One region of the Moorella sp. E306M genome, then DNA from elsewhere that is predicted to be linked to it. Evidence: riboswitches for the same ligand, from Rfam matches in the RefSeq annotation. Region 1 holds a riboswitch; each other region holds the start of a gene.
What was found. Region 1 has a riboswitch for cyclic di-GMP ahead of FLZ89_RS06160 (ATP-binding protein). Riboswitches for the same ligand answer to the same signal wherever they lie in the genome.
Positions count from the first base shown of each region.

Region 2: it holds a riboswitch for cyclic di-GMP, as region 1 does, so the genes downstream of both, FLZ89_RS11610 (type II secretion system F family protein) here and FLZ89_RS06160 (ATP-binding protein) in region 1, are expected to answer to the same signal.
Region 3: it holds a riboswitch for cyclic di-GMP, as region 1 does, so the genes downstream of both, FLZ89_RS00885 (hypothetical protein) here and FLZ89_RS06160 (ATP-binding protein) in region 1, are expected to answer to the same signal.
Region 4: it holds a riboswitch for cyclic di-GMP, as region 1 does, so the genes downstream of both, FLZ89_RS16380 (methyl-accepting chemotaxis protein) here and FLZ89_RS06160 (ATP-binding protein) in region 1, are expected to answer to the same signal.

Region 1 is NZ_BJKO01000001.1:1,169,577-1,176,705, reverse strand. Features, by position in the region: gene FLZ89_RS06180 (FAD-dependent oxidoreductase) at 1-981, shown strand, start outside; gene FLZ89_RS06175 (ferredoxin family protein) at 981-1,259, shown strand; gene FLZ89_RS06170 (ferritin-like domain-containing protein) at 1,350-1,778, shown strand; cyclic di-GMP riboswitch class I at 2,263-2,349, shown strand; gene FLZ89_RS06160 (ATP-binding protein) at 2,547-3,806, shown strand; gene FLZ89_RS06155 (STAS domain-containing protein) at 3,832-4,161, shown strand; gene FLZ89_RS06150 (PP2C family protein-serine/threonine phosphatase) at 4,162-4,899, shown strand; gene FLZ89_RS06145 (STAS domain-containing protein) at 4,880-5,200, shown strand; gene FLZ89_RS06140 (DUF342 domain-containing protein) at 5,207-7,015, shown strand.
Region 2 is NZ_BJKO01000001.1:2,250,784-2,257,912, forward strand. Features, by position in the region: gene aroB (3-dehydroquinate synthase) at 1-534, shown strand, start outside; gene FLZ89_RS11600 (GspE/PulE family protein) at 598-2,253, shown strand; gene FLZ89_RS11605 (type IV pilus twitching motility protein PilT) at 2,421-3,440, shown strand; cyclic di-GMP riboswitch class I at 3,496-3,578, shown strand; gene FLZ89_RS11610 (type II secretion system F family protein) at 3,606-4,841, shown strand; gene FLZ89_RS11615 (prepilin-type N-terminal cleavage/methylation domain-containing protein) at 5,059-5,592, shown strand; gene FLZ89_RS11620 (prepilin-type N-terminal cleavage/methylation domain-containing protein) at 5,730-6,317, shown strand; gene FLZ89_RS11625 (prepilin peptidase) at 6,397-7,129, shown strand, end outside.
Region 3 is NZ_BJKO01000001.1:177,837-184,965, forward strand. Features, by position in the region: gene FLZ89_RS00870 (methyl-accepting chemotaxis protein) at 1-894, opposite strand, end outside; gene FLZ89_RS00875 (chemotaxis protein CheW) at 1,030-1,476, opposite strand; gene FLZ89_RS00885 (hypothetical protein) at 1,914-2,279, opposite strand; cyclic di-GMP riboswitch class I at 2,295-2,381, opposite strand; gene FLZ89_RS00890 (DUF1786 domain-containing protein) at 2,811-3,863, opposite strand; gene tatA (twin-arginine translocase TatA/TatE family subunit) at 3,895-4,071, opposite strand; gene FLZ89_RS00900 (ABC transporter permease) at 4,131-4,892, opposite strand; gene FLZ89_RS00905 (ABC transporter ATP-binding protein) at 4,897-5,817, opposite strand; gene FLZ89_RS00910 (hypothetical protein) at 5,913-7,129, opposite strand, start outside.
Region 4 is NZ_BJKO01000001.1:761,965-769,093, forward strand. Features, by position in the region: gene FLZ89_RS03975 (chemotaxis protein CheA) at 1-1,629, opposite strand, end outside; gene FLZ89_RS03980 (chemotaxis protein CheW) at 1,626-2,114, opposite strand; gene FLZ89_RS03985 (DUF1540 domain-containing protein) at 2,300-2,461, shown strand; gene FLZ89_RS16380 (methyl-accepting chemotaxis protein) at 2,500-4,290, opposite strand; cyclic di-GMP riboswitch class I at 4,360-4,448, opposite strand; gene FLZ89_RS03995 (polysaccharide deacetylase family protein) at 4,523-5,491, opposite strand; gene FLZ89_RS04000 (M1 family aminopeptidase) at 5,563-7,129, opposite strand, start outside.

The DNA of each region.
Region 1 (7,129 bases):
GCCCGCTTTGACCGCTGGCTGGCGGAACAGGCCGTGGCAGCCGGGGCCTTGCTGATTAATGAAACCGTCGTCGAGGACCTTCTCTGGGAGAAGGATCGCGTCGTTGGGGTAAGGGCGGGCCGGGCTGAGGGCGATGTCCGGGCGGAGGTAGTCATCCTGGCCGAGGGCGCCAATTCCCTTTTAACCCAGAAGGCCGGCCTGAAAAAGGACGGCATCAATACCAACCAGCTGGCCGTAGCCGTCAAAGAGATCATTGCCCTGCCCCGGGAAAAGATTGAGGACCGCTTTAACCTGGAAGAAGGCCAGGGCTGCACCATTGAACTCCTCGGTGAAGCCACTAAAGGTATGATGGGTACGGCCTTTATCTATACCAACAAGGATTCCCTATCCGTTGGTGTAGGCGTCCTTCTGTCGAGCCTGATCCGCCGCCGTTTGAACCCCAACGATCTCCTGGAACACCTGAAAAGTCATCCCATGGTGCGGCGGCTCCTGGCCGGGGGGGAGAGCAAGGAATACCAGGGCCACCTGATTCCCGAAGGCGGCTACCGGGCCATTCCTAAACTCTATGGCAACGGCGTCCTGGTAGCCGGTGACGCCGCCATGCTGGTCAACGGGATTCACCGGGAAGGCTCGAATCTCGCCATGACCTCCGGCCTGCTGGCAGCGAAAACCATCCTGGCCGCCCGGGAAAAGGGCGACTACAGCGCGGCCAACCTGGCGCCCTACCGGGAGATGCTGGCGGAGAGCTTTGTCTTGCAAGACTTGCAGAAATACCAACGGGCCCCCTTTTTCTTTGACCAAAATCCCCACTTCTTTACCCTGTATCCGCAGCTCCTTTCCCGGGCCGCCAGGGAGTTTTTAACTGTCGATAATGTACCCAAGGGGGAAAAGCAGAAGCGCATTTGGAGAGAAATTACGGCCCAACGCAGCCGTATACAACTGGCCGGGGACCTTTACCACCTCTGGAGGGTGATGGGATGATGCGCCTGGAAGATAAACTCTTCCTCAACCGTTACCAAACGGATAAGCACCCTCACTTAAGGATCAAGGACCGGGAGGTCTGCCGCCACTGTGACGGCAGGCCCTGCACCTTTATTTGCCCGGCCCGGGTATATGTCTGGAATGAAGGGGAGAAACGGATCGAGACGGCCTACGAGGGTTGCGTGGAGTGTGGCACCTGTCGCTACGGCTGCGCCCACGATAACATTGACTGGCGTTATCCCCGCGGCGGCTTCGGCATCCTGTATAAATATGGTTAAACCAATACCTGGACTTGATTTTTTTGTATGGGCACACTTACCAGGAAAACTAATATTATGTAGTATAAGTATACTCCTGGAGGTGGCCCTATGACCATCGAGCAAATAATCAAGCTTCTCAACCTGGACCTGTCCTGGGAATACGCCGCCATGATCCAGTATATCCAGCATGCCAGCATGCTTACCGGTCCCCAGTATGTTGCTATTATCGATGAAGAGCTCCAGCATGCCCAGGAAGAACACGAGCATGCCGTAAAGTTAAGCGACAAGATCCAGTACCTGGGCGGCATTCCTACCGTCCAGGTGCAGGAAATCAAGACCTCCCTCAATAACGTAGAAATGCTGCGCCAGGACCTGGAAGCCGAGTATGACGCCCTGAATCGTTACCTGCAGCGCATTGAACAACTGGAAGCCTTGAAATTGTACGATGTCGCCCAGGTCATCAGGGAGATTGCCGTAGTTGAGCAGGAACATATTATTGACCTGGAGAAGGCCCTGGGTATCCAGAAGGTAAGATAACACCGTTTTGCCCCCTAAGCCATGGATGAAGCAACCAGTGCCATGGCAATTTTTTTGTTACGGCTCTGGCAACCATGGGCGGGGTAAATTAACGATTGCTTTTTTCCGAGAGAAGGAATTTGTTGAGCGGGGTCGAATATAAAAATATTAAAGCAAATTATTGGAGGATAATTCCAGCGATGGCAAAGAGCATAACAGAAATTAACATAAAAAATAAAAATAACCAATGGGGGGGGGGGGGGATTATATGCCTTGTATGTAAAATATTGGAAAAAAGTTTCCCCTCTATTAGCCCCCTTAAAATTACTGCAAATAACATTCCTCCCAACCCATCCAGTGTTACCTTCCATAACACCTCCAGGAACCAGAATTTCCTTGTGATTTTTCGGAAAAATGTCCAGGGGTCACTGGACAGCCGTCACCATACCTTCTCCTCTGCTCCCAGGGTTTCCTAAGAGATATCTTTCTTATGTAAATAGCTTAAAGTGTTCAAGGGCAAACCACTCGAAAGGGTGGGACGCAAAGCCATGGGTCTGTAGCCACTTGTTGGTATGACTGCCAGGCTGCCACTTTAAAGTAAAGGGCAGCCATGCGAATTACTCGTGGCTGCCTTGCTATTTCTAGATGGAACGAAGGCGGGGGCGGGTTCAGTGCAAAGGGATACAGTTACCCAAATTTTACTTGAGATAAGGAAAAAACTTCTCTTTATGGGAGAAAGAGAATCTTTAAACCTGGTTTAAAGCCAGAGCAGTAGAGGGGGGGTCAGCTATGCAAGAGTGTAGCCAGTGTGCCCGCAAGACCCCAGATCGTTCTTGTGTCGATTGCGATTATTTCATGAGTCCCGGCCCTTTGCGCCGCAAGCCGCCGATGCCCATAGGCATTAGCCTGGTTGCCGCCGATGGGAAACGTTATGCCGGCCGTATTCTCGTATTGAATACCATGGAACTGGGCCTGGAAACACGAGCTCCCGTTCCCGGTCAATACCGGATTTATTTAAAGCAGCATCTTAGCCTGGATGTAGCAGGGGTACCGACCAAGGGCAAGGGTAACATCCACCTTTTTGATATCATAGCCGTTTACCGGGGCGAGGAAACAGCCAGCCGCCTGGGTAATGAAGAATACCGTTTACTGACGGGTAGTACCGAGGACTTCATTGAGCAAGTATCCAAATTAGTTCCCGCCCATTTACAGGACCTGGTTAAAGAACGACTACTGGCCGAATTAGAAAGCTCCGAGATTTTTAATGCCATGCGGTTGGGCAAGGTAATGCGTTACGAAAAGGGGCGTTTTCGCCATCTGACAGGACAGGCTGACCTGGAACTGCCCCTGCCGGCAATAGAAAATTTAATGCGCCAGGCAATACACCGGGGAACCCACTGCCGGGAAGTGATAGTAAGTGATGACGGTAAAAGGATTTTTGACCTGCACGGTATACCCCTTGACTCCCGGTCAGGGGGCCTGCTGGCCTTTGATCTAACCGAAATTATTGAAAAGGAAAGGCAGATGCGCCGCCAGGAGATGCAGGCCTACCGGGAAGCCATGGCTGCCGTCACCAATGGGCGCCTGCAGCTTTTGACTTCAGAAGAAATGGTAGCTGTATTATCCCAGGGGAATGAACTGGCAAGGGGAGTAGTTAACAAGGCTGCTGACATAGCTTTAGCTCGCAGCAAGTTATGCAGTCTGATACCTGCGGCTTTTAGCGCCCGCGCGTACGGCATGGCCTTATCTTTAACGGAGGCTTTGACCAATACATTAAAACATGCTACGGGTGGTGAATGGGTGGTACGGCAGACGGATGAGGCCATCCGGGTAATTATTCAAGACCAGGGCCAGGGAATTAAGATAAAAGATTTACCCAAAGCGGCTTTAATGCGACATTACTCCACAAAAAATTCTCTTGGTTGTGGGTTTACTTTAATGCTTTATTATGCTGATAAAGTTTATCTAACTACCGGTTCCAGGGGAACCACCCTGGTCCTGGATTTCCATCAATCAGCAGGTGAAGAAATCTGTTCTCCAGCTTCTTAAGTAAAGAAAGAGGAGGAGCGATATTATGCTGGCAATCTCTGTAACCAAGGGCGATTATGGGCGCTGTTTAAACCTTAAAGGGGAGTTAGACATGGAAACCCTGGCCACGCTGGAGCGAGCAGCAGAAGTACAGGAAGGAGAGGGGCAATTGGAAATAAACCTGGCAGGAGTATCCTTTATAGATTCTACAGGTCTCAGGGGTTTATTAGAAATACAGCGTCGGTGGTCAATGAAGGGAGGTAAGGTACGGGTTATTAACCCCTGTCCAGAGATTGCCGAAGTTTTCCGGCTGGTAGGTATGGAAGAACTTTTAGATTGTAGTGACCAGAGCAAGGCAACCGGGGGTGAATATTAAATGTCCCTGGATACCGGTGGAAATGGGAAACAAATAATACATGCCGGTATACAGGGTGCGGGGTGTAGTATTCCAGCAGACCTGGAAGGCGGCGACTTTTTTGATTTTATTCCCCTGGGGGAAGATCAACTTATTGTTGCTATCGGAGATGTAATGGGTAAAGGTATGCGTGCCGCCGGGCAAATGAAGGAGCTTTGTACAATCTTACATGCCTGTACCAGGAAAGATCTGTCCCTATTAGAAATCATAAATCAGCTGGCTGCAATCGGAGGAAAGCAGCTGCATCGCGCCGGTTCCTTTGCCACCCTGTGCCTTATTTCTTATGAACGGCAGCATAATTGTTTAACCTGCCTCAGCGCCGGACACCCGTCTCCGGTAATATTTTCAGGCCGTAATATCCACGTACCCCGGGTAAGGGGGGTGGCCCTGGGCTTCCTGGAAGAATACCAGGGTACTCGACCGGAACAGGTTGTCCTGTCTCGCGGCGATGTAGTTATCCTGTATACCGATGGCCTGGTAGAAGCCCGCGATGCCAACGGTCAAAATTATGGTTTAAATCGCCTCAAAGAGATAGTTGCCGCCAATACCTGCCTGGATGCAGTTGAACTCCAGGAGGTTATCTTAAATGACTTATTTACCTTTACCGGCTGCAGGCAGCAAAGGGATGATGTAACCCTGGTAATACTTAAGAAAGAGCTGGAAAAGGGGGGTGAGTGTCATGGAGATCAGGGTAAATAAAGAAAAGGAAAAGGCCACCCTGCTGGTAGCGGGGGAATTGGACTACAGCAATGTTGCTCAGCTGCAGCAAGAGATTGAAAGGCAGGAGGCTCCCGTGGTGGAGGTAGTTCTTAAGGACCTGCAGTTCATGGATTCCTCCGGTGCCGGGATGCTTCTCAGCCAGGCCAGGTTGTTGAGCCAGCAGAACCGCGTTTTGAAAATTACCCATATACCCGCAAATATTCGCCATGACCTGGAAATAATCGGCTTTTTCCGCGTCTTAGAAACCCTTAAAGGCGCCCCTCAAAGTGGAGGGGAGTGATTGCATGTGGAATCTTTAAAGACTGGAGCCCTTGAACAGCCCGGGGAAAAGGGCGTGGCGCCTCGGGCGGCCGTAATAAACGGACAGCTGGTAATAGAACACCCGCCTGGAGGCCCTTATCCGGTGATCGTGCCCTGCCCGGGGTTGCGCCTGGTAGTAAATGGGGAAGAACGAAGCGAACCGACGCCTGTAAATGAGAAGGACAGGGTGGAAATAATCGTCCTGGATGAAAGGCGGGAAGGATACTGGCAGGTAAAGGTTAGTGCGGATAAACAGGAGGCATTTTTACAGGTAAAACCCTGGGTATTAGTCCGGCGGCAAGTGCGGGACCTGCCACCAGCGCGGGTTTTATACCTGGAGGTCCTGGAGCACGAAGATTTCTATAAACCCTTTACCCTGGAAGATTTAACCAGGGAAATGGGGCGCCAGGGTATCAAGTATGGTATCGACTGGCAGGCCTGTGCCCGGGGACTTGAAGCCTCAACCGAGGGTACTTTAATTATTGCCCGGGGGCAACCACCAGTACCAGGTAAAGACGCCACGGTAGAATTATTCTTTACTACCCAGCAAAAGGTTCCAGTAGCAGTCGGAGAAGAGGAGACAGTGAACTTCCGGGAAAGGTTTCGTTTTACCGCGGTTGAAGCCGGAATGGTCCTGGCCAGGAAACACCCGGCCGAAGTTGGGCGGCCGGGGAAGGCGGTAACGGGGGAAATAATCGTGCCCCCCGAGCCCAGGGATATTCAAATGACAGCCGGTTCCGGCGCTGTTTTAAGCAAAGATGGTTTGGAGATCATTGCTACCATAGCCGGCCGCCCCGTGGCAAGGGGGGTTAAAGGGCGGGTTGTTATCAGTGTGCTCCCCGCCCTCATGCACCCTGGTAATGTTGATATTACCTCGGGAAACATTTCTTTCACCGGCGATGTAATGATTGCCGGCCAGGTTGAAGAAGGGATGAGTGTTGAGGCTGGCGGTAATATTTATATAGAGGGCGCTGTATCCAGGGCCATGGTCCGGGCCGGGGGCTTAATTGAGGTAGGCGGCAACGTTTTTTCTTCCCTGCTGGCCGCCGGGAGTACGGTGGCTTTGCAGCAGAAATTCGGCTCAATACTTGCCAGGGTTGCTGCCATCCTGGAGCAATTTGTAGCCGCTGCTACCCAGCTTTTCCATCATCCTTCCTTCAAAAAGGATGACCTTAAAGGTGGTATTGGTCCCCTGGTATTACTGCTTTTAGAGAAGAAATTTCGCGAGCTTCCTGCGGCGGTAGAATTACTAAAAAAGGAAGCCCACAGCCTTCCTGCTATATCAATGAATAGTTCGACGGCATTGATAAATGAACTGGAACGCCTGGTAAGGACACCATTGGCCATCAACAGTTTAGAACAACTGGAATCAATGTTGAAAGAAATTATAACCTGGCGGGATGAGATTAATATACCGCCTCAAGGTGCGGCCGACATTATAATTCACTACGCCATTAACTCAACCGTTATAGCCACCGGTAACATTAAAGTAATAGGTGATGGCTGTTATCATACCAGGTTGCAGGCCGGGAAAGCGGTAGCTGTGCATGGTGTGTTCCGCGGTGGGGAGATCCAGGCCCAGGGTGACGTTTATATTAAAGAACTGGGCTCCCGTACCGGTACGAGTACCAGGGTCGAAACCCAGGCCGGGGCTACTGTGACCATAGCTCATGCTTTTGAGAATACTTCCATCCGGATAGGTTCCCGCCAGTATTCTTTTGTTCAGGAAGAATGGGGAGTGCGGCTATGGCTTGACCGGGAAGGAAACCTGGCCAGGCGTACTATTCCAGCCTGATAGAAGCTAGCCGGATACAACCCCCCCCTGAAGGGGGGCTTTTTACTTCCAGGAGGAAATCAAGGGTGGAGGAAGAATTATTAAGGGGTTTTCGCAATAACTAGACTGTGGTAA
Region 2 (7,129 bases), 1.1 Mb from region 1:
CGGGCCGGCCTGGCGGAAGTCATCAAGTATGGCGTGATCATGGATGCCGGCTTTTTTACTTACCTGGAAGATCACCTGGAAGGCGCCCTAAATGGAGAAGAAGGGGTCCTGGAAACCATCGTTTTGCGCTCCTGCGCCTTGAAAGCAGAAATAGTTGCCCGGGATGAGCGGGAAAGCGGCTTGCGGGCCATTTTAAATTTTGGCCACACTATCGGCCATGCCGTGGAAGCCGTAACAGATTTTGCCGCCTACCGCCACGGTGAGGCCGTTGCTATGGGGATGGCCGCCGCCGCCCGCCTGGCCGTCCGGCGGGGAATGTTTTCGGAAGCGGAAACCGGCCGCCTGGTGCGATTGCTGCAGCGGGCGGGTCTGCCTGTTGATTTGCCGGCCGTCGAACCTGCTGCTTTCCAGGCGGCCCTGGGCCATGATAAAAAAATCCGCCAGGGCCGGCTGCGGATGGTCCTGCCGGAACGGTTGGGCCGGGTGCAGGTTACCCCGGTTAGTTTAGAGGAGATTATGGCGGTTATTTGCTGAGGAATATCCGGGGGCTGTCCGCCTCGGCCTGCTAAAGAATGAATGTTGCGGGAGGGGAGCAAAATGGACACCCGGCGGCGGCTGGGGGACCTTTTAATTGCGGCCGGGATGATCACCCCGGCCCAGCTGGAGCAGGCCCTGCAGGAACAAAAGCGCACCGGGGAACGCCTGGGTAAGGTTTTGATCCGCCTGGGATTCATTACTGAAGCCAGTATTCTGGAAGTCCTGGAATTCCAGTTGGGCATTCCCAAAGTCGTCCTGGCCGACTACCACCTGGACCCGGAGGTGGTGCGTCTGGTGCCGGAGGGCCTGGCGCGGCGCTACCAGGCCATCCCCATTCGCCTGGACGGCAACCGTCTCCTGGTAGCCATGGCCGACCCCCTGAACCTGCTGGCCCTGGACGACCTGCGCCTGGCTACCGGCAAGGAGATCATGCCGGCTATAGCTGCTGAAAGGGAAATTGAAGAGGCTTTGAGCAGGTTCTGGCAGAAGGAAACTGCTGCCAGCATGAGCGAGGCGGCGGCCGCCGCTGCCCTGGAAGCTCCCGGTCCCGGCGGTACCGAAGGGGCACCGGCTGTACGGCTGGTTAACAGCTTTATCCAGCAGGCGATCCAGATGCGGGCCAGCGATATCCACATCGAACCCCAGGAAGGGGAAGTACGCGTACGCCTGCGGGTGGATGGCCTGCTGCGGGAGTTAACCCGCCTGCCCCTGGGGGTTCTAAGCAGCCTGATCTCCAGGATCAAGATCATGGCGGGCATGGATATTGCCGAAAAGCGCCTGCCCCAGGACGGCCGTTTTCAATTTACCCTGGGTAAACGCAACGTCGACCTGCGTGTTTCCAGCCTGCCCACGGTTTACGGGGAAAAGATCGTCCTGCGCCTGCTGGACCAGGAGGCCATGCTCCTGTCCCTGGACGACCTGGGATTTTTGCCGGCCATAAAAGAGCGCTTTGCGAGCCTCATCCACAGTTCCTACGGCATGCTCCTCATTACCGGTCCCACGGGCAGCGGTAAGACGACAACCCTCTATGCCACCCTTAACATTTTATGCTCACCGGAAAAAAACATCATTACTATTGAAGACCCCGTAGAATACCTGCTGCCCGGCATCAACCAGGTACGGGTCAATCCCAAGGCCGGTCTAACCTTTGCCTCAGGTTTGCGATCTATCTTGCGCCAGGACCCCGACATAATTATGGTAGGAGAAATTCGCGACCGGGAAACGGCGGATATCGCCGTCCGGGCGGCGACCACCGGCCATTTGGTGTTCAGCACCCTCCATACCAATGACGCCGCCGGGGCCGTCACCCGCCTCTTAGATATGGGCGTTGAACCCTACCTGGTCAACTCTTCCCTTATCGGCGTAGTGGCCCAGCGGCTGGTGCGCCGGCTCTGCCCCCACTGCCGGGAGATTTACCGACCCGAACCGGGGTCTTTGGAAAAGACCTGGCTGCCAGCAGTAGAAGAACTCTGGCGGGGTCGGGGTTGCCAGCGCTGCAGTTTTACCGGTTATGCCGGCCGGACGGCCATCCAGGAGGTACTGGTGATGAATGAAGAACTCCGCGGCCTGGTGACCGCCAAGGCACCGGCAACGGCCCTGAAAGAGGCGGCCGTAGCTGCCGGTATGGTGCCTTTAATCGAGGACGGTTTGGAAAAAGTCCGCCAGGGGATTACCACGGTGAGTGAAGTCCTGCGTGTTTCCCTGGGCGGTTTGTAAAGACCAGACTGTACTGTCCCGGGTGGCATATACTTCCATTGATCTTGAATTCATAGTTCTGCCCTTTGCAGTTAGCCCGGCACTATACGTTGTTTATTAACATTGGTAGCAGTTGGCTATTAAAAATCCTTGCGTTTGTTATCCTGGCTTTATCCGGGAGGATTAAAATGTTCGACATTGAAACCATCCTGCGGGCGGCGGCTGCCGCCGGGGCCTCCGATGTCCATCTCTCTGTCGGCCTGCCGCCGGTTTTCCGGGTCCACGGCGAACTCCAAGTCCAGCGCCAGTGGGAGCCCCTGGATTCCGGAATGACAGCCAGCCTGGTACGGCCTATGGTGGGCGAGAGGTGGGAGGTATTGCAAGAGCGGGGAGAAATAGACCTGGCTTACTCCCTGCCCGGCGTAAGCCGTTTCCGGGTTAATGTCTTTCACCAGCGGGGAAGCGTTAGCGCAGCCATCCGCCTTATACCCAGGGAGATACCCAGCCTGGAAACCCTGGGATTACCGCCGGTGGTGGCCGAGCTGGCAGAACGACAGCACGGCCTGGTCCTGGTGACGGGGCCGACGGGTAGCGGCAAGTCCACCACTCTGGCGGCCATGGTGGATAAAATCAACCGGGAACGCAGCTGCCATATTATTACCCTGGAAGACCCCATCGAATACCTGCACCAGCACCGCCGTAGCATCGTCAACCAGCGGGAAGTGGGTTCAGATACCCGTTCCTTTGCCAGTGCCCTGCGGGCCGCCCTGCGCCAGGACCCGGATGTTATCCTGGTCGGCGAGATGCGGGATTTGGAGACTATTGCCACGGCCATCACGGCCGCGGAAACGGGTCACCTGGTCTTGGCGACTTTACATACCAGCAGTGCCATCCAGAGCATTGACCGGATCATTGACGTTTTCCCGCCCCACCAGCAGGGGCAGGTCCGCATCCAGCTGGCCGACACCCTGGAAGGGGTTATCACCCAGCAGCTTTTACCGCGGGCCGACAGGAAAGGCCGGGTGGCAGCAGTGGAAGTGCTGATTGCTACCCCGGCTGTCAAGAATCTCATCCGCGAGGGTAAAACCCACCAGATTGTTTCCAGCATGCAGACGGGAGCCCGCTACGGCATGCAGACCATGGACATGGCCCTGCGGCAGCTGGTCACCAGGGGTATGATAGAGGATAGAGAATTAAACAATGGTTAACGGCGCCAGGATTAGCAGGAATTTGCCTTTTTATGACGAATAAATGTCCATATATCCTCGTTCAAGGCAAACCCGGCGAAAGCCGGGGGCGCAAAGCTACGGGCCTGTAGACGCTGTCATGGCCGCCGGGCTGCCGGGGAAGAGTTCTATCTTTCCCTGTTGCCGGTGGCTATTTATATTTGGAGGGAAAGCATGAATTTTGCCTACCGGGGAAGGGATGCCAGGGGGAATGCAGTTAGCGGGAATATAGAAGCGGAAAGCCAGGAACTGGCCATCCGGGAACTGCGCCGGCAGGGGATTTTTATTACTTACTGCCGGCCGGCAGTTGTAACCCCAGCCCGGGACTGGCGGAGCCTTTTCCGGCGGCTGGTATCCCGTCGCGACCTGGCCCTCTTCAGCCGCCAGCTGGCGACCATGCTGGGGGCTGGCCTGCCGATTGTGACGGCCTTGCATATTTTACAGCGACAGGCAGAAAATCCTTCCCTGCGAGAAAGTATCGGTATGCTTCTCCAGGACCTGGAGTCCGGGGAGGCCTTTTACCGGGCGCTGGAACGGCAGCCCCGGGTCTTCCCGCCTATCTTCATCCATACCGTCGAGGCCGGGGAGCTGGGTGGGGCCCTGGACGAGACCCTGGAGCGCCTGGCGGGGCACCTGGAACGGGAACATGAAGTAGAGGAAAAGGTCAAGTCGGCCCTGACCTACCCGGCGATAGTCAGCATGGTTGCCCTCCTGGTAGTTATTTTTCTCCTGACTTATGTCCTGCCTTCCTTCCAGGTCATGTTGAACAGCCTGCAGGTGCCCCTGCCCTGGCCGACGCGCCTGGTTCTGGGACTAAGTGAAGGGTTACGGCGCTTGTGGCCTTTTCTGGTCTTTTTCCTGGCCGGCGCTGCTTTCGGGTTTTACCGCTGGCAGCAAAGGCCAGCGGGGCGCTACCAGGTCGACCGTTTGTTCCTTCGTTTACCAATTTTCGGTCCCCTGCATCATAAGGCGGTTCTATCTCGTTTCAGCCGTACCCTGGGTACCCTCCTGCACAGCGGTGTACCGGTCCTACTGGCCCTGGAAATAGTGCGGCGTACGGTGGGCAATGCTGTGGTGGCTGGCGCGGTGGAGCGGGCGGCAGAAAGCGTTCGCGATGGGCAGAGCCTGGCGACTCCACTGGAAGCGAGCGGAGTCTTCCCTCCCATGGTGGTGGAGATGATTACGGTAGGCGAGGAAACTGGGGCCCTGGATGCTATGCTCGAACGAGTGGCGACTCTTTATGAGCAGGAGGTGGAGGCGGTCGTGGCCCGCCTGGCTTCACTGATAGAACCCGTCCTCATCGTCGGCCTCGGCGGCATAGTAGGGCTTATCGTAATTTCGGTCTTTCTTCCCTACTTTCAGATGCTGGGCGGCATAAGGTAGAGGCGGGCGGGGGTTGCAGGCAGTATACCCTTAAAGAATGCCCTGGCCGGCGGTTCCATGTCGAGGAGTGCCAGGATAACTCTGCATCCTGCCGCGTTTGAGATCGGGGATAATAATGCGGGTAAGAGGGGGGTGATCTACTTGTAGGTTTCCCCGGCGGGCTGGCAGCAGGAAAGTAAAAAGCGCAGGCAAAAAAATCAGGGAGGTTGATTGATTCATGTGGCAGAGACTGAAAAAGGCGCGGGACCAGCGGGGTTTCACCCTGGTGGAGCTTCTTGTTGTTATTGCCATTATCGGCATTTTGGCCGCCATCGTCGCCCCCAACGCCTTCAAGGCCATCGAAAAGGGCAAGGTGGCGGCCGCCGAAGCGGACTACAAGGCGATTAAGGCGGCAGCGCTGAATTATTATACCGATACCGGCGTTTGGCCGGAAGACGGTACAGATAGCGAGGGATTTGTTACCGAACCAAGCCCAACGGTGGATGGCTGGAACGGCCCCTACCTTGAGCGCTGGCCGAGCAAGAACCCGTGGGGCGGGACTTATACCTACATGAAACAAGATGATTCATCTACACTTTGGGGTGCCCCTGCCCGCTGGCTCCAGCTGACGGACGTACCAGGAGCACCATCAGACGGTAACAGTAACAATGCTACCGGAGCCGCAAAACAACTTCTAAACGACTTAGGATCTGATGTTGTCAAGTTTGCAAATGGCAGTAGAGACACCCATATTCTGATTTCAAAAGAATAATTTTGATTGGGTCTGCTCCCGGCGCTTCGGTGCCGGGTGTAGACCCACCGACCCGTCCTGCAACCGGTCGTGTGGCCTGTTCCGGCGGGGGTAATGAAGCGGATCCTCTTTTCTCCGGGAGAGGATGTGAGCCATTGATGTTCAGTTTACCTAGACTGCCCCGCGACCAGCGCGGCTTTACCCTGGTGGAGCTTCTGGTGGTTATCGCCATCATCGGCATCCTGGCGGCCATTATTACTCCCAGCGCTTTCAGGGCGGTGGAAAAGGCGAAGATATCGCGGGTGGTTGCCGACGTGCGGGCCATAAAGGCGGCCGGTTATGCCTATTACGCCGATACCGGTGACTGGCCGAAGGCGGGGCAGGATTCCTACGATCGCCCCTACGACCAAGGAGACGAATATGGCTTCCTTTACTTCGTAAACTCTGACGGCAGCACCGGCTGGAACGGGCCGTACCTGGAGAAGCAGCCCGGCACTACGCCCTGGGGCGGCCATTATCGCTACTGGAAGAGTGTAATACCCAGCGGTAGTGTCTATGACGCCGCGGGCAACCAGATTCCAGTTAACAACACCAAATGCGCTGTAGTTACTATCGGCGGCTTCCCTGACCAGGGTATCCGCGACGCCGTGGACCGGCGCATCAGGGAGAGTGTCGGTTACTCCTATGTGGGAGAGGAAAACGGCACGTACTACATCTCGGTGATCATCTGGATGGAGGGGTTATAGCGCCGGCGCGCTTGTCGTTTGGGTAATAGGCGTCTGTCGTGTAGTTGGGCTTGCCATAAATGTGGTAGAAGGGAAAAGTATGTTTTGGATTGAAGTTTTTTTCTTCCTAGCGGGTCTTTTTATCGGTAGTTTCCTCAACGTGGTCATTTACCGCCTGCCGCGCGGGGAAACGGGGGTCTGGGGTCGTTCGCACTGCCCGGCTTGCGGGCGGGCGCTGGCCTGGTACGACCTTATACCCGTATTAAGCTACCTGCTCTTGCGGGGCAGGTGCCGTTACTGCCGCCTGCCGATTTCCTCACGATATCCTTTAGTCGAGCTTGTCACAGGCGTGGTATTTACCACCCTTTTTTATAATTTCGGCCTCTCCTGGATCCTGGTAAAATACCTTTTTCTAAGCGCCGTGTTGGTAGCCGCCAGCTTCATCGATCTGGAGCACTACCTGATCCCTGACCGCCTCGTGGTGACTGGTGCCTGCGGCGGTATTCTTTTAAGCCTGCTGGCGCGGGATGTGGGGTTTTGGTCTTCTTTATGGGGAGCAGTTGCGGCAGCAGGATTTTTGCTGCTGGTTGCCGTAATAAGTAAAGGTGGCATGGGCGGCGGGGATGTCAAGCTTGCAGGTATGGTAGGGCTTTTCCTCGGCTGGCCCCTGGCATCTCTGGCTCTTTTCCTTTCCCTGGTCACAGGCGGCTTGGCGGGCGTTTGCTTGCTGGTTTCCGGTCGGAAAAAGCGGCAGGACCCCCTTCCTTTCGCGCCTTTTATCGCCATAGGGGGGCTGCTGGCGTTGTTTTTTGGCGAGGAAATGTTGCACTGGT
Region 3 (7,129 bases), 990 kb from region 1:
GGCCAGGGTTTTAGCGTCGTCTCTAAGGCCCGAAAGCAGCGGTCTGAGGTTGGCCTGCAGACGGTCGACGGCCCGGGCGAGCTTTCCTATCTCATCCTTCATGCGTAGGTATTTTTCAGGCACCGGCCGGGTGAAGTCGCCGTTGGCTATAAGCCCCAGGTCGTCGACCGCCAGGATTAGTGGTGTAGTGATGGTTCGAGTAAAGAAATAAGTAATTACGGCCAAAATCAATAAAACAATAATACTGATAATAACCAAAGAACCGGAAAGGGCCTTTCTGGACTGGGCAATCTCCCGGGCCACATCATTTTGGGCAACCTCTACCATGGATAAATAAGTGCCCGTCCCGACCGCTAACTCGAAGTTGCCAAGTTTAAGAGGGGCTATATAAGAAATTTTTTCCTCTTCCTTGTTAGTCTTAGGGTTGAGCCAAATGTAAGACACAAATCCCCCGCCGTTCTGGGCCACTCTGATGAATTCCTGAACCACTTTCTTGCCGGATTTATCCGTTAGGTCCCAAAGGTTCTGGCCTTCCTGTGACTTGTTTTCCGGCGCCACTACCCTTATACCATCATATCGGTAAGCAAAAAAGTATCCAGCTTCGCCATACCTGCTGGCATCCAGCGTTTTTCTTATAAGCTCAATAAGCTGAGCTTCCGGTATAGTGCCGGCATTACTTTTATACATATCGGTTAAGGAGGATACCATGGAATCGACTGTGTTTTTGAGGCCACTCTTTATTTCATTTAATACGTGTTGTTGTACTATTGATCGAGACTTAAAGGTAAGATTTGCCAGCGAAACGTTGGCAATAATCAATTGAACTAGTACTGTTGCTAGTATAGCTATCAGTGTCAGTGCCATAATCTTGCTTCTTATGCTTTTCAGAGACATTCTCTATCTCCTCCCAATATACATTAAGTAATAGAATACGCGTCATTTTCATGGCTTCTTCGATAGCGGCGCTGGCCTGAACGCGCGGCGCCACGGATCATCCTAAAGCCGACATAATCTTCGGTTATCATCTCCCTATTGCATACGCTCCAGCATTTCTTTCTCGTCGACTTCAAGGAGCAGTTCCAGTTTAATTATGATGATAATCTTATCGTCCTTCTTGGCCAGACCCTCCACAAAGGCGGCGTTTACCGTCGTGACATCGGGCGTAGTCTCAATAGTGGTTTCATCAACTGCCGCCACTTCTTTGACGGAATCAACAACCAACCCCGCTTCCTGCCCCGCTATGTCTACAATGATTATCCTGGCATCTTTCGTCTTTTCCCCCTTTGCAAAACCGAAGCGTTTCCTCAGATCGATTACCGGTATTATCTTTCCTCTCAGGTTGACGACGCCTTCTACAAATTCAGGCGTTTGCGGTATTCGAGTGACGAGCGTATCCTTGACTATCTCCCGGACATCGAATATGTCCAGGCCGTAAAGCTCACCCGCCAGGTCGAAGACTACCAGCTTCCTGGCCATGCACCCTTTCTCCTTTCTTTAGAGGCTAAGCGTCGCGCTTTGCTTTCTCCAGACCTGCTGCGCACCTCCCCGTCCCCTCCAATTGGCTACTCAAGTAACTCGACTTCCTCCTTTCTCTGCTTTTTAGTTTACATAAAACAAGGCTCGGGCAAGAAACAGTTGTTTTCTCGTCTGAGCCTGTATCAGCAATGCAGACTGTTAAGCAGATTATAAAGTTGATAAGCTTATTAATGCTATTAGCAACTAATATTGGTTGGTTGGTTGGTTGGTTGGTTGGTTGGTTGGTTGGTTGGTTGGTTGGTTGGTTGGTTGGTTGGTTGGTTGGTTGGTTGGTTGCAAGAATCATGCCAGCGTGCATTACATTGATCTTCCTTTGAAGTTTTTAAGTTCTAGCTTATGTTTAGATTTCGCTAGTTCTTAACTCGCTGTTTGAACAATCATGGCTTAACGTCTGTAGACCCAACAGCTTTGCGCCCCCGCCGCTTATTGGGATAACAATCAATCTCTTTTTCCTCCATTGAACCGTTATTACCGACTTCTTCCGATAGAGGTAGCTCAGTGAGCGCTAGAACTTTGCCCTCCTTAATTTTGGCCATTAGTTCTTCGGCCGCGACTAACAGCTCGTTAATTTCTTCCTCGGTTAATGGGCCATCAACCATACTTTGCTCCCCCTTTAACAAGTCCAAATTCTGGTGGAAGGGTTTGCCTGGATTGCCACCATACTTATGTATTTCGCCTTCACAGCAGTAATTGGCCTTCAGGATTTTTTCCTTACTACTACCGGAAAAGGAATATATTGCCAATAAAAGATAAAGGCATACTGTAGCCTGGCTAGCATACTCATTAAAGAGGCTAGACCCATGGCTTTGCGTTCCTGCCTTTCGGTATGTTTGCCTTGAACTAGGATACTAAGGGATAGTAAGTTCGCTGTTTGGAGAAATTTGGAAAAGAAGAATAATTTTACCTCGGGCGAGGCAGTATAAAAGAAGGCGAGATAGATAGAGGAGATAGAGAAAGTCTATTTCCAATAATAGGCGGTTATGGTAATTGTACCCCCCCCCCCCCCCCATATTGGAATTATTTTACTTTTGACGTTGGTAAACCCTCTCATTTGGACAACCCTTCTCCAAAAAATTGGTACTAGAGATATTTTATTCGACATGTTACTCTATTTTCCTGCAGGTTTCCTTAAAAAACCTCTTAAAAGCTTACCGCCCCTGCCTGTCAGTGAATTTTCTTAACTGGAATCCCGGCCTAATTGAAATTATGGTGAACACCTTGTTTGCGCAGAGTGGCTGCTTGATACGGTCCGGTAAGGGCTCTTTGTTACCTACTTAAAATTTTACACGACCTTGGGTGTCACCGGCCACCGCGGCCACTAGGCCGAAGCAACCGCTGAGCATCATGTCACCATAAGGAGCGGCCCAATAATAATCCTGGTGTATGGTCAGCCGGCGCTGCGGACCCGTTACGGCAACGAAACGGAAGCCCCCACCCGGCCGGTAACCGGGATCAATATAACATCCGTGGCCGCCGTCATTAAAGATTTCCTCATTGGTAAGCTCCCCGGCCCTCAACTTTTCAACAAAACTAGCCAGCTTGTGGCCGCTTAAACAGCTGGTATGATGCTCAAACAGGCCCCATACCCGCTGCTCCTGGAGGAGAACCCCAATGGTGTGCTGGTTGCCGCAATTGACAACGATCAACCCTTCCTTGCTATGGGCCGCTACCCTGGCATCGCACAGGGCACCCCACAGGGCGGCCGCGCCGGTGTCCATGAGCCAGGCCCCCGGTACCTGCTCCTGTACGGCCTGCATCCGGGTTAGATAACGCGGCGGCTCCCGATAAAGAAGGTCTGCCAGTCTACCACCGCTGGCAACAAAGCGCTGCCAGTGCTGGAAACGAAAGAGGCGGTCGCTCGTGCCTTTCGGCGCCTCGCCGTGATCCAGGACGGCTATGGCCACTTCCGCTGGAAGGCTGACGCCATAGGGAGCCAGGCTACCGGCCAGGGTATCAAGATCAACATCGCCCGTCTTAATGGTTACTGCATCCCCGGGCGGTCCCTCAGTTATTTCAATGCCCAGTTGCCGCACCCTATCCAGGTCGTCATAAACCGTCCGCGCTGCCGCGGCCGTAGCATAGACTTTTAAACCGGCAGCCAGGTGGCGGCGCAAAGCTCCTACCAGGGCTCCACCACCCATAAGGTAACCGGTAAGGAAGACGTCCCGGCGGGCGGCTGTGGCTGCCTCCACCTGCCGGCCGCAGATTACTGTTGGCGAGGGTAAAATGAGCTGGACGCAGTTTTCCAGGGGCTGGTCCGGACGGTAGAGCAGGATATCCTGGGTGCCGCCGCCGATGTCTATGGCCAGTAAAGGCCGGCTTAGCATTTTGCCACCTCCGTACAGGGGATGGGATGCCCTATTTCTTCTCCGGATTGTCGTCAGCCTTGAGGCCTTTTTTAAATTCGTTGATGGTTCGGCCCAGGCCGCGACCGAGTTCCGGCAACCTTTTGGGACCAAAGATGATTATCGCCGCCAGGATAATGAGTATCCATGCGTAAGGGCTAAATAAAGTGCCGAGGGTTACGATGGTTATTGCCCCCCTTTTTTAACCTTATACCCAGGATAACATATTCTCCCTTCCGGGACAACCTGCTAGCCCGTTAAACGCCGACGCAAGAGGTAAAGGGGCGGGTAGAAAAAGATGGCAATAAAAACTACCAGCCAGGCTACATGGACCAGGAGTTCCGGACTTAACTGCCCCAGGACCAGGGGCCGTACCAGCTCCACCACATGGTAAAGGGGGATCAGCCAGGCCAGACGCTGGACGATTAACGGCAGGGCATCCAGGGGAAAGAAAACCCCGGCAAAAAGAAACATAGGGGTAATAATCAGGGTAAAAAAGTAGCTGAAGGTATCAATCTTGGGTACCAGGCCCGTCCAGATCATCCCCAGTTCGGCAAAGACAAAGCCGCATAACACCAGGACCGGGGGCACCAGCAAGGCCGCTGGCGACTGCACCAGGCCAAGAAGGGAAATCACCAGTAAAATTACCGTACCATAGAGGACACTCTTAAAGGTCCCAAAAAGCATTTCCCCCACCACTACCTCATCCAAGCTCACCGGGGTCGCCACAATGGCATGGTAGGTCTTTTGAAACTTCATGCGGACAAAGCTGTCATAGGTACACTCGGAGGCCGTAGCCCACATGGCCGAAGAGGCAATCAGCCCCGGGGCTAGAAACTGGAGGTAGCTCATACCATTGATAGCCGGAATGTAATAGCCCATACCGTAACCCATGGCTGCAAGATAAAGGAGTGGTTCCAGGAAATTGAACATAATATTGGTCAGCCATGTTTTGCGAAAGACGACAAAATTACGCCAGAAAACTTTCCAGGCACGGTAAGAGATATCCATCTTATTAATCCAGGCCCCTCCCGGTTAGCTTAAGGAAAACGTCCTCCAGGGTAGCCGGCCGTAACCTCATGTGACTGAAGTGACCGTTTAAGCCCTGTACCTGCCGCCAGACTTCGCGGCCGTCGCTGGTATATAAATACAGGGTCCGGCCTATGGTCTGGTGGGCCAGGATGCTGCCACCCACCAGGGTTAAAATGGACCCGGCTTCGCCGTCTACCGGTGCCAGTTCCAGGACTTCCCGGCCGACATGGCGCTCGACCAGCTCTCCGGGCGACCCCTCTTCCAGGATTATCCCCCGGTCCATAATGACCAGCCGGTCGCACAGCTGGGCCGCCTCCTCCAGGTAGTGGGTAGTGAGAATTAGGGTTACACCGGCCGCTTTTAGCTGGCGCAATTTCTCCCAGATCATGTGGCGGGCTTCCGGGTCCAGGCCGGTGGTGGGTTCATCTAAAATTAAAAGCTGCGGTTTATTTACCAGGGCCCGGGCAATGGCCAGGCGCCGCTTCATACCCCCGGAAAGGTGCTCGACCTCAATATGGGCCTTTTCCTCCAGGCCGGCAAAGGCCAGGAGTTCCTGGACGCGTTTGTGGGCCTCCCCCCGGGGGATATCGAAATAGCCGGCATAGAGAAGCAGGTTTTCCTTTACTGTTAACTCCGGGTCCAGATTATCCTCCTGGGATACTACCCCCAGCCGGGCCTTAATTTCCCGCGGCCGGCGGCGCACGTCATAGCCCAGCACTTCCAAACTACCCGCAGTCACAGGGGTAAAACAATGGATCATTTTGATGGTGGTGGTTTTTCCAGCGCCGTTGGGTCCCAAAAAGCCGAAGCACTCCCGGGGACTGACCGTAAAATCTATCCCCTTGACAGCCGTAAAACCGTTATATTTCTTTACCAGGCCCCGCGCCCGGACAACATCCGTCAAAGCCAATCCACCCTGCCTCAATAAAAATACCCCGCTTTCGCCGGGGTGAAGGTTTAATAATATTATAAGCCATGATTGCCATTTTTAGCAAGGGCCTAGCGGCTGTAGGCCCTGGCCCGCGTCCTCTCCCGGGGCAGGCTAAAACCGAAGAGAGCCGCCAGGCGTAAGGCCAGGCGCACCGGCCAGAAGGCGAGCTGGCGTTTTAACTCTTGCCGTTCCTTCTGCAGGTCGGCCACCGTCCGTTCCAGGTCTTCATTGGCGATGAGAGTCGTCTGGAGGCGGTATTCCTGCTCCCGCAGCTGTTGCTTCAGGCGCGCCTGTTCGGCCTGGGCATCGCTGACGGTTTTATTGAGGGTTCCCTGGAGCTGCATGAGGCGGGTCTCCAGGTGGCTGACCCTTTTCTTCAAGGTATCCCGCTCAACCCTTAAGTTTACCAGCTGTTCTTCTATCTGGGTGAGCTCCTGGCGCAATTCTTCCTTACGCCGGTGGAGTTTTTCCAGATCGCTTAACAGGTTTTTATTCTCCTGGCGCAGGTCTTCTATTTCCTGGCGCAGCTTTTCTTTTTCTTCATCCTTTTGCTCCACCTGGCGGCCGGCGGCAGCCTTACCGCCGTTAATGAGGCTAAATTCCTTGGGGGCCGGGGTTAACTTTTCTGTTTCCAGAGTGAGGGCGGCGGCTTCGGCCCCGGCGGCTATTTCCTCCCAGGCCGGCGGTTCCACGGTGGCGTTCTTTACCGGCGTAAATTTCGGGGCCGCCGGTGGCGACGCCTTCTCGCCGGTGTGCTTCAGGGGGAATAACTTGTCCCAAAAATCGCCTTCTTTAGCCGCTGGTGCCGGTTTGGCCAGGGGGAGAATCTGCTCGCCGGCCCGGGGCATTTCCACTAACTGGGGACCACTGCCGCCCTTGCCTGGCGCTGTTCTGGTTGGAGATCCCGGAGACTGCGTTTCCTGGCCGTTACCGGTAGGCCCGGCCGCATTTACCGGCTGGAGCGGGGACTTATCTCCCGCCGGCTCCGGTTCGACATAGGCCCAGTGGATGAGGCCCCAGCGGCCGTCTTTTAGCCGCAAGAAACGGCCATCGGCTACCAGCTTTTGTTCTCCCGGTACTTCCGGCTTGCCGGCTTCCTTTAACTCCGCGTTGATTTCACTTAAACGCAGGGCATCTCCATGGGCCTGAAGGACGCGGTGAGCGGCATCGTTTTCCTTCAATCCGTCCAGGCGCAGGCACCACAATCCCTTGCCTTCACTGCGAAAGCAGGGGTTCTTGGTCAAGCAGCGGTTCACGTTTTTCTGGATCTTGGCCAGATTATGGC
Region 4 (7,129 bases), 410 kb from region 1:
GGAACGGTTAATGGCCAGGGTCAGGGGCAGCTTTATGGTGAAACACGTCCCCCGGCCAGGAGTGGTGCGGATGTCAATGGTACCGTTGATCTTTTCCAGATGGTTACGAACAATATCCATGCCCACACCGCGGCCGGAAACATCGGTGACCTTATCTGAGGTGGAAAGGCCCGGCAGGAAGATGAGATCCAGGGCTTCCCGGGGACCAAGCCTGGCGGCCGCCTCACGACTGATCAGCCCCCTGGCCACGGCCCTGGCTTTTATCTTTTCCGGGTCCATACCGGCGCCGTCGTCTTCTACGGTTATGACAATCTGGTTTTCCTGGTGGAAGGCCCGCAGGCGAACCGTGCCGTGGCGAGGCTTGCCGGCTTTCAGCCTGGCTGCCGGCTCTTCAATGCCGTGGTCGATGGCGTTGCGCAGCAGGTGGATGAGTGGATCGCCGATTTCCTCAATAACCGTGCGGTCCAGTTCCGTTTCCCGGCCTTCAATAATAAAGTCGATCTCTTTGCCGGCCTTCCGGGCCAGATCCCGGACCATGCGGGGGAAGCGGTTGAAGACCTGGTCAATAGGAAACATGCGCGCTTTCATGATCTCTTCCTGGAGGTCGGAAGTAATGCGGCCAATGTGCAGGGAGACTTCTTCCAGGGTTTCCAGGAGCTCTTCGTTGCCCAGGCGGGCTTTTAACCCGTTGCCCACTTCGGCCAGGCGGGTGCGATCAATGACCAGTTCACCGACCAGGTTCATAAGGTTTTCCAGGCGCTGGACATCTACCCGTACTGTCTGGGTGACGCGCAGCTCCCCTGTCCGGCCATTAGCCCTGGCGCCAGGCGCATCCATGCCCTTGTCGGCGGCAGGGACGGCCGCTGCCGCCTCATGTTCATCCGCGAGGACGATAGGCCGCACCGTTACATCTTTAATTTCTGATATAGACTTGACGATATTGGCCAGGGTGTCGGCATCTTCCCGGCTGACAATGAGCAGGGTAAAAGTATCGTCAAATTTTTCGGCTTCCAGGTCCTGGGTATGGGGGACGCTTTTGATAATCTCACCGGCGTCCTTGAGATTGTTGAATACCAGGTAAGCCCGGGCCGCCTTCATCTGGCAACCTTCTTCGAGCTGCACCCGGATCTCATAAGGCTGAAACCCTTTCACCTGAGCTGCGCGGATGACATTCTCCTCAACATCGTCGAGGGTGAGGGCCTCGCCGCCAGGTGCCTTTTCCCGACGACTGGCTCCCGCCTGGTCGGACAGAACGGCTTCCAGGCGGGCAACTATATCTTCTACCTCGCCCTCTTCTCCGTTGCCGGCAGCAATGCTGTCTTTTAACAGCCGCAGTCTATCCAGGCTGGCCAGGAGGATGTCAATGATCTCCCGGGAAACGGAGAGCTTCCCCTGGCGTAAGAGTTCTAGCACGTTTTCCATGCGATGGGTGAGGGTGGCCAGGCGGTTAAAACCCATGGAGGCAGAAGATCCCTTCAGGGTATGGGCCGCCCGGAAGATAGTGTTTAGCAGGTCAAGGTCATCGGGGGTTTGCTCCAGCTTGACAATGGCTTCATCCAGCTGTTGGAGCTGCTCCCCGGCTTCATCGAGGAAAATACCCAGGTACTGAGACATGTCCAGCTCGCTCATCTTGCATCCACTCCGGCAGCTATTTCCTGCTCCAGCTGGCGCTGCTCGCTCTCACGCAGCACCCGCTCTAGATCCAGGAGGATAATCAGCCGCTCATTCCACTTGCCCACACCCTTGAGATAGGCTACATCAATGCCGCTTATCATGGGAGGAGGCGGCTCAATGCTGGTAGCCGGCAGGCGCAACACTTCAGAAACGGAATCGACAATCATGCCCACCGTCACCCGCCCCAGTTCCACCACCATAATCCTGGTATTATTCGTGATGTCGGCCCGTGGCAGATCAAAGCGTTTATGGAGATCAATCACCGGGATGATGCGGCCGCGTAAGTTGATTACCCCTTCGATAAAAGCCGGGGTCCTAGGAATCTGGGTAATGTTTTGCATGCGGATGATTTCCTGGACGTGGTTAATATCAACGCCGTAAGTTTCACTGGCCAGCTGGAAAACAACCAGCTGGATTTCCGCTGCTGTTTCCGTTGCCATAAGTATCCCACCCCTCTTTATCTCACAGGTAAATTCTGCATTGCTAGGGAAATTCCTTTAAAAGCAGGTATATTTTTATCTCCGTTGGCCAGGCTAAAGTTGCTGGCAAAACCTGATTCCGAGTAACCGGTCGTTCAGACTGAGTTTCCCCGCCCTGATTATAAATAATGGAGGGAGCAATGAATATGCCTCCTCAAGTCAAGTGCCGGGTGGCCAATTGCATCTACTGGCAGGACGGCAACTGCCACGCCGACAGTATTACCGTGGCCGTCCAAGGAACGCCAAATACCTCCAGCGCCCACAACGACCGCGATACCGAGTGTGAAACCTTCCAGGCCCGCGTCTGAAACAGGAGGCGGGAGCAAAAAGTCGTAGACAGGCACTATTATAGCTTGAACCGGGCCACCGCCTTTTCCAGGTTACCTGCGGCAACGGCCAGCTGCTGGGCCGCCTGACTGATCTGGTCCACGGCTGCCGTCTGCTCTTCCGTGGAAGCGGAAACCTGCTGGGTGCTGGCAGCCATCTCTTCAATACCGGCGGCTATACTTTCGACCCGTCCTTTGACCTGGCGGGAACCCGCATACATTTCTTCCGCCTTAACAGCTACATTTTTGATCTTGCTTACCAGGGTTTGGATGGACTGTTCAATGGCGGCGAAAGCCATACCCGTACGGCCCACCACTTCCGTACCCTGGCGGACATCCTTAGAGCCTTCGGCCATGCTGTTGACCACGCGCTCCGTCTCCCGCTGGATCTCCTGCACCAGGCCGACAATCTGTTTGGTGGCTTCGGCCGACTGCTCGGCCAGTTTCCGCACCTCATCGGCAACGACGGCAAAGCCGCGTCCCTGTTCCCCGGCCCGGGCCGCTTCAATGGCCGCATTCAGGGCCAGGAGATTGGTCTGCTCGGCAATGCCGGAGATAACACCTACAATCTGGCCAATCTGCTGGGAACGGGCTCCGAGCTCCTCTACAGCCCCGGCCAGGCTTTCCATGCGCATGGAGATGGCCTCCATTTGCTGGGTGGCTTCGGCCACCGCCCGGGCACCTTCGCTGGCCTTAGCTGCGGCCTGGTCGGAGGCGGCTGCCATATCCTCGGTGTTGCGATGGACTTCTTCCACCCTGGTCACCTGGGCGTCAGTCGCGGCCGCCGTCTCGCTGACCTGCTGGGCCTGGTCTTCGGCGCCTTTGGCCATTTCCTGGGTGGTGGCGGCCACCTGGCGGGCGGCGTCCCCCAGCTCCTGGGACATGCGGGCCAGGTCCTGGCTGGCCGCGGCCACCTGGTTAGTCATCTCCCGCACCTGGCCGATAAGCTGGCGCAGGTTTTCTCCCATAGTGTTAAAAGCAGCGGCCAGCTTGCCCACCTCATCGTTGGTTATAACTTGAAGGGGTTCGGCAGTGAGATCACCGCCGGCGATCCGCGTAGCGTAGGCAGCTACCTGGCCCAGGGATTTACCGACCATGCGCCTGATAAACCATGCTACCAGCAGCCCCAGAATCAGAGCCAGGAGAAGGCCGCTTACCAGTACTGCCCGCGCTCCCGTCACAGCGGCCGTTAGCCGGTTTTCGGCTAGGGTGTTTTTATCGATCATTCCTTTGGCCATGTGGTTGGCGATATTGTTGATGTTATCCAGGGAGGCCCCCATCTGGAAACTCAAAATAGGCAGGGCCGCCATGCGGTCTTCCTGGCTGGTGTTGACGATGCTGTTCTTGAAGGTATCGGTAAAACTCTTGGCAGCCTGGGTCATGGCCGCGAGATACCCGGCCACCTGGCTGTCGAGTTGTTGTTGTTCCAGCCGGGCGCGGGCGTCATTGAAACGCTTCATGGCGTCGTCAAAGGCCGCCACATGGGTCTGGGAACCATTGATTATGTAATCGGTGGCCCGGCGGTAGGCATCCCACACGGCGTTGGTCATCTCGGTAAAGAGCATGTTCTGCTCATGGGCCAGGGTTACTTCCCGGGAAAGCCGGTCTACCTGCTGGAGATTAAAATTGACATAGACCACTACGGCAACAAAAATCATAATGATAAGGATAAAGCCGGCTGTTAATTTCCTTCCCAGCCGCCAGCGGCTGAAAAAACCTACCCGGGCCTTTACCGGGCGGGGTAATCCGGGCGGCTCTTGACCCGCCGGTTGCCCTGCCCGGCCTTTCTTTTTAAATAAGTGCAAACGCATAAATGGAAACCCCTCCTCCGGTTGGTTAATAAATAATAAAAGCTACCCCCTGGGTAGCCCCGTCCCACCCGCGGCAACTGGCTGTCCTGGCCCGTAGCCGGGCTTTAGACCCTGTAGCTTTGCGCCCCTGCCTTTCGGCAGGTTTGCCTTTTCGGGGAATTTTTTCTATTTTCGCCTTAATTATAACGCAGGAAGCCATTATTATGCAAGATATACCAATTAAGAAGTTCTCCTATTGGCTTTCCACGGCAGTAGTACTATTACCGGTTTTTTCGCCCCGGGCTATCAGCTCGGATATGGTTACCAGTTCATAGCCTTTATCCCGTAACCCCTTAATCAGGAGCGGCAGGGCCACCAAGGTGCCGGGACGGCCTTCATGAAGGAGGATAATGCCGCCATCCCGGACATTAGCCAGGACGTGCTGGACGATGGCCCCGGGGCCGGGATTGGACCAGTCACGGGGATCTACGCTCCAGGTAACTGTTGGGGTGCCCAGCCCGGCTGCTGCAGCCAGCAAATTGGGTCCCATGGCGCCATAAGGGGGACGGAAATATTTTACCGGCCGGCCGCTTATTTTCTCCAGGGCGGCAGCCGCCTTGCGGAGGTCGGCCTCAGCTTCAGCCCGGGTCACCTTTCCCAGGTTGGCATGACGCCAGGAGTGGCTGGCTATTTCGTGGCCGCCTTCCAGGGCTGCCCTGACCAGCTCCGGGTGGGCTTCAGCCTGTCGCCCGACCATAAAGAAAGTGGCCTGGGTTCTGGTAGCTGCCAGTACGGCTAAATAACGTCCTGTCCACCGGGGAAAAGGGCCGTCGTCAAAGGTCAGGGCCACCCGGCGGCCGGCCCCCGGTACCTGGCGCAGAGGCTGGAGCCCGCGTTGGGACTGCGGCTCCGGGGCGGCCGGCGCCGGCCGGGGTGGGGGTGGCGGTATAGCCACGGGTTCAACAGGGGCGATAGACATTCCCGGATCGCCACCGGCCATCTGGTAATGTTCTGGAGAAGGCGGGGAGCTTATCTCCGGCCCGGCAGTTCCAGACTGAAGCCAGCCGGCACCGCCAATGGTGGTTACAACCGCCATTAAAGCAGCTATTACCACCAGGTACCCCAGCTGCAGCAACGCAACCGGCCAGACCGCCCGCGGGTACCTGCCAATCCTGGCCACCCAGGGCCAGTGCCCCACCACAAATTTACCTGCCTGGCTCATACCGGTTCGCCCCTCCTGCCCGCTTTTTTTCATGCAGTACTTTCTACTTTATTAGACGTTTTTCAGGGCCGTTAGTTCCGTAAATATGACGTAAAATTGGCTGCCGCCAGTTTGCCATAATATGTAAGAATAGCAATCATAGCTTGCGGAGGGACGATTTCATAGCGGTAATAACGTTGGACATAAGCCAGGGCCTGCTGGAGCCTGGCTGTACCGGCGACAGCTTCCAGCTCCAACCAGAATATGGCTCCCCGGTTATAGACGGCCTGGCGGTAGACCTGCTCATTACCATATTCCTCAAGGGATAAGTTAATAGGTTGAGCTGTCTGTTCCGCCAGGCGCCCGATCTCGGCCAGTTTAGCCTGGTAAAGGACCGGATCGCGCTGGCGGTAAAAAAGGAGAGTGCTGTACTCGGCCAGGCCTTCGTCAATCCAGGCCGCATGGATGCTATCGTTCCCCACCAAGTTGTACCACCACTGGTGGGCAACCTCATGGACAACGGTAGCAGGACTATAATTTTTGCGGTTACTTAAAATAATAAAGCCCGGGTATTCCATGCCGGCCAGGTTATCCAGGGGGACAAAAGCCAGGTGCAGGTAGCTGTAGGGATAGGGTCCATAAATTGCCTGGAAAAATTCTAAAGCCCGGCCGGCTGCCTCCAGGGCGGCCGCTGCCTGCTCATCCCGGGCGGCTGTCACCAATTGGACCGTTCCCACCTGGCGGGTGGTAAACTGCAAGTCAGGAGCGGCCGTAAAGGCAAATTCCCGGATGGGGTACTCGCTGTTAAAGGTCCAGACGGTCCAATCACCCTCTTCCTGCCGCCCTGTTTCCCGGGCACTGGCCAGGACCTGGTAACCGGGGGGCATAGCCAGGCGCACCCGGTAATAAGCATCAGCGGCAAAATATGGGTCACCGTAGGATGTACCGGCAACCCCTGTCCAGGTATCGCCGGTACGCGGGGCAAGGATTGGGTACCAGCCGGCTGCCATCAGGAGGTCCCCGTTGCGGCTCAGGCGCGCTGCCCCTGGCGGTACCTGGGTAGTGAAGGAAAGGGAGAGGAAAAGGGTTTCCCGGGGAGCGAGGTTCAAGGGCAGGAATATTTCCAGGGAACTACCCCGGGAATTGAAGGGAACGGGCCGGTTATTTATATAAACCCTGCTAACTGTTAATTTCGCTCCATTACCATACTGAGCATTGGCCGGGAGATTGAAATATAGTTTCCGCAGAGGTACAAGATAAGGATTTTGGTAAGCCAGGAGGAGTTCACCTGCAAGCTGCCCCCTGGCAGGATCGTACCTGGCCTGAAGGTCATACACGGGATAATAACGGAAATGCAGGCCGGCCCGACCCTTGAGGGGAGGGAGGCGTATATCAGTACTTTCCTGCTCTGGAGCAGCTCCCATTCTGCCGGCGTCAGGCAGTCCCAGTACCTCCAGAGCCAGGTTTAAGGGTATGTAAAGCTTATCGTCTACCAGGACCGGGGCCACGTCAAGCCGCCGGGGTACTCCATCGACCTCGGCTGCCAGGCTGCCGGCGGCTACGGCAGCTCCTTTGCTTCCCCGTAAAATACCCCTGTTCTTGTACCAGTCGGCACTGCCGCCGGCCAGGGGTAAAAAATCTCCCGCCGATACCAGTATA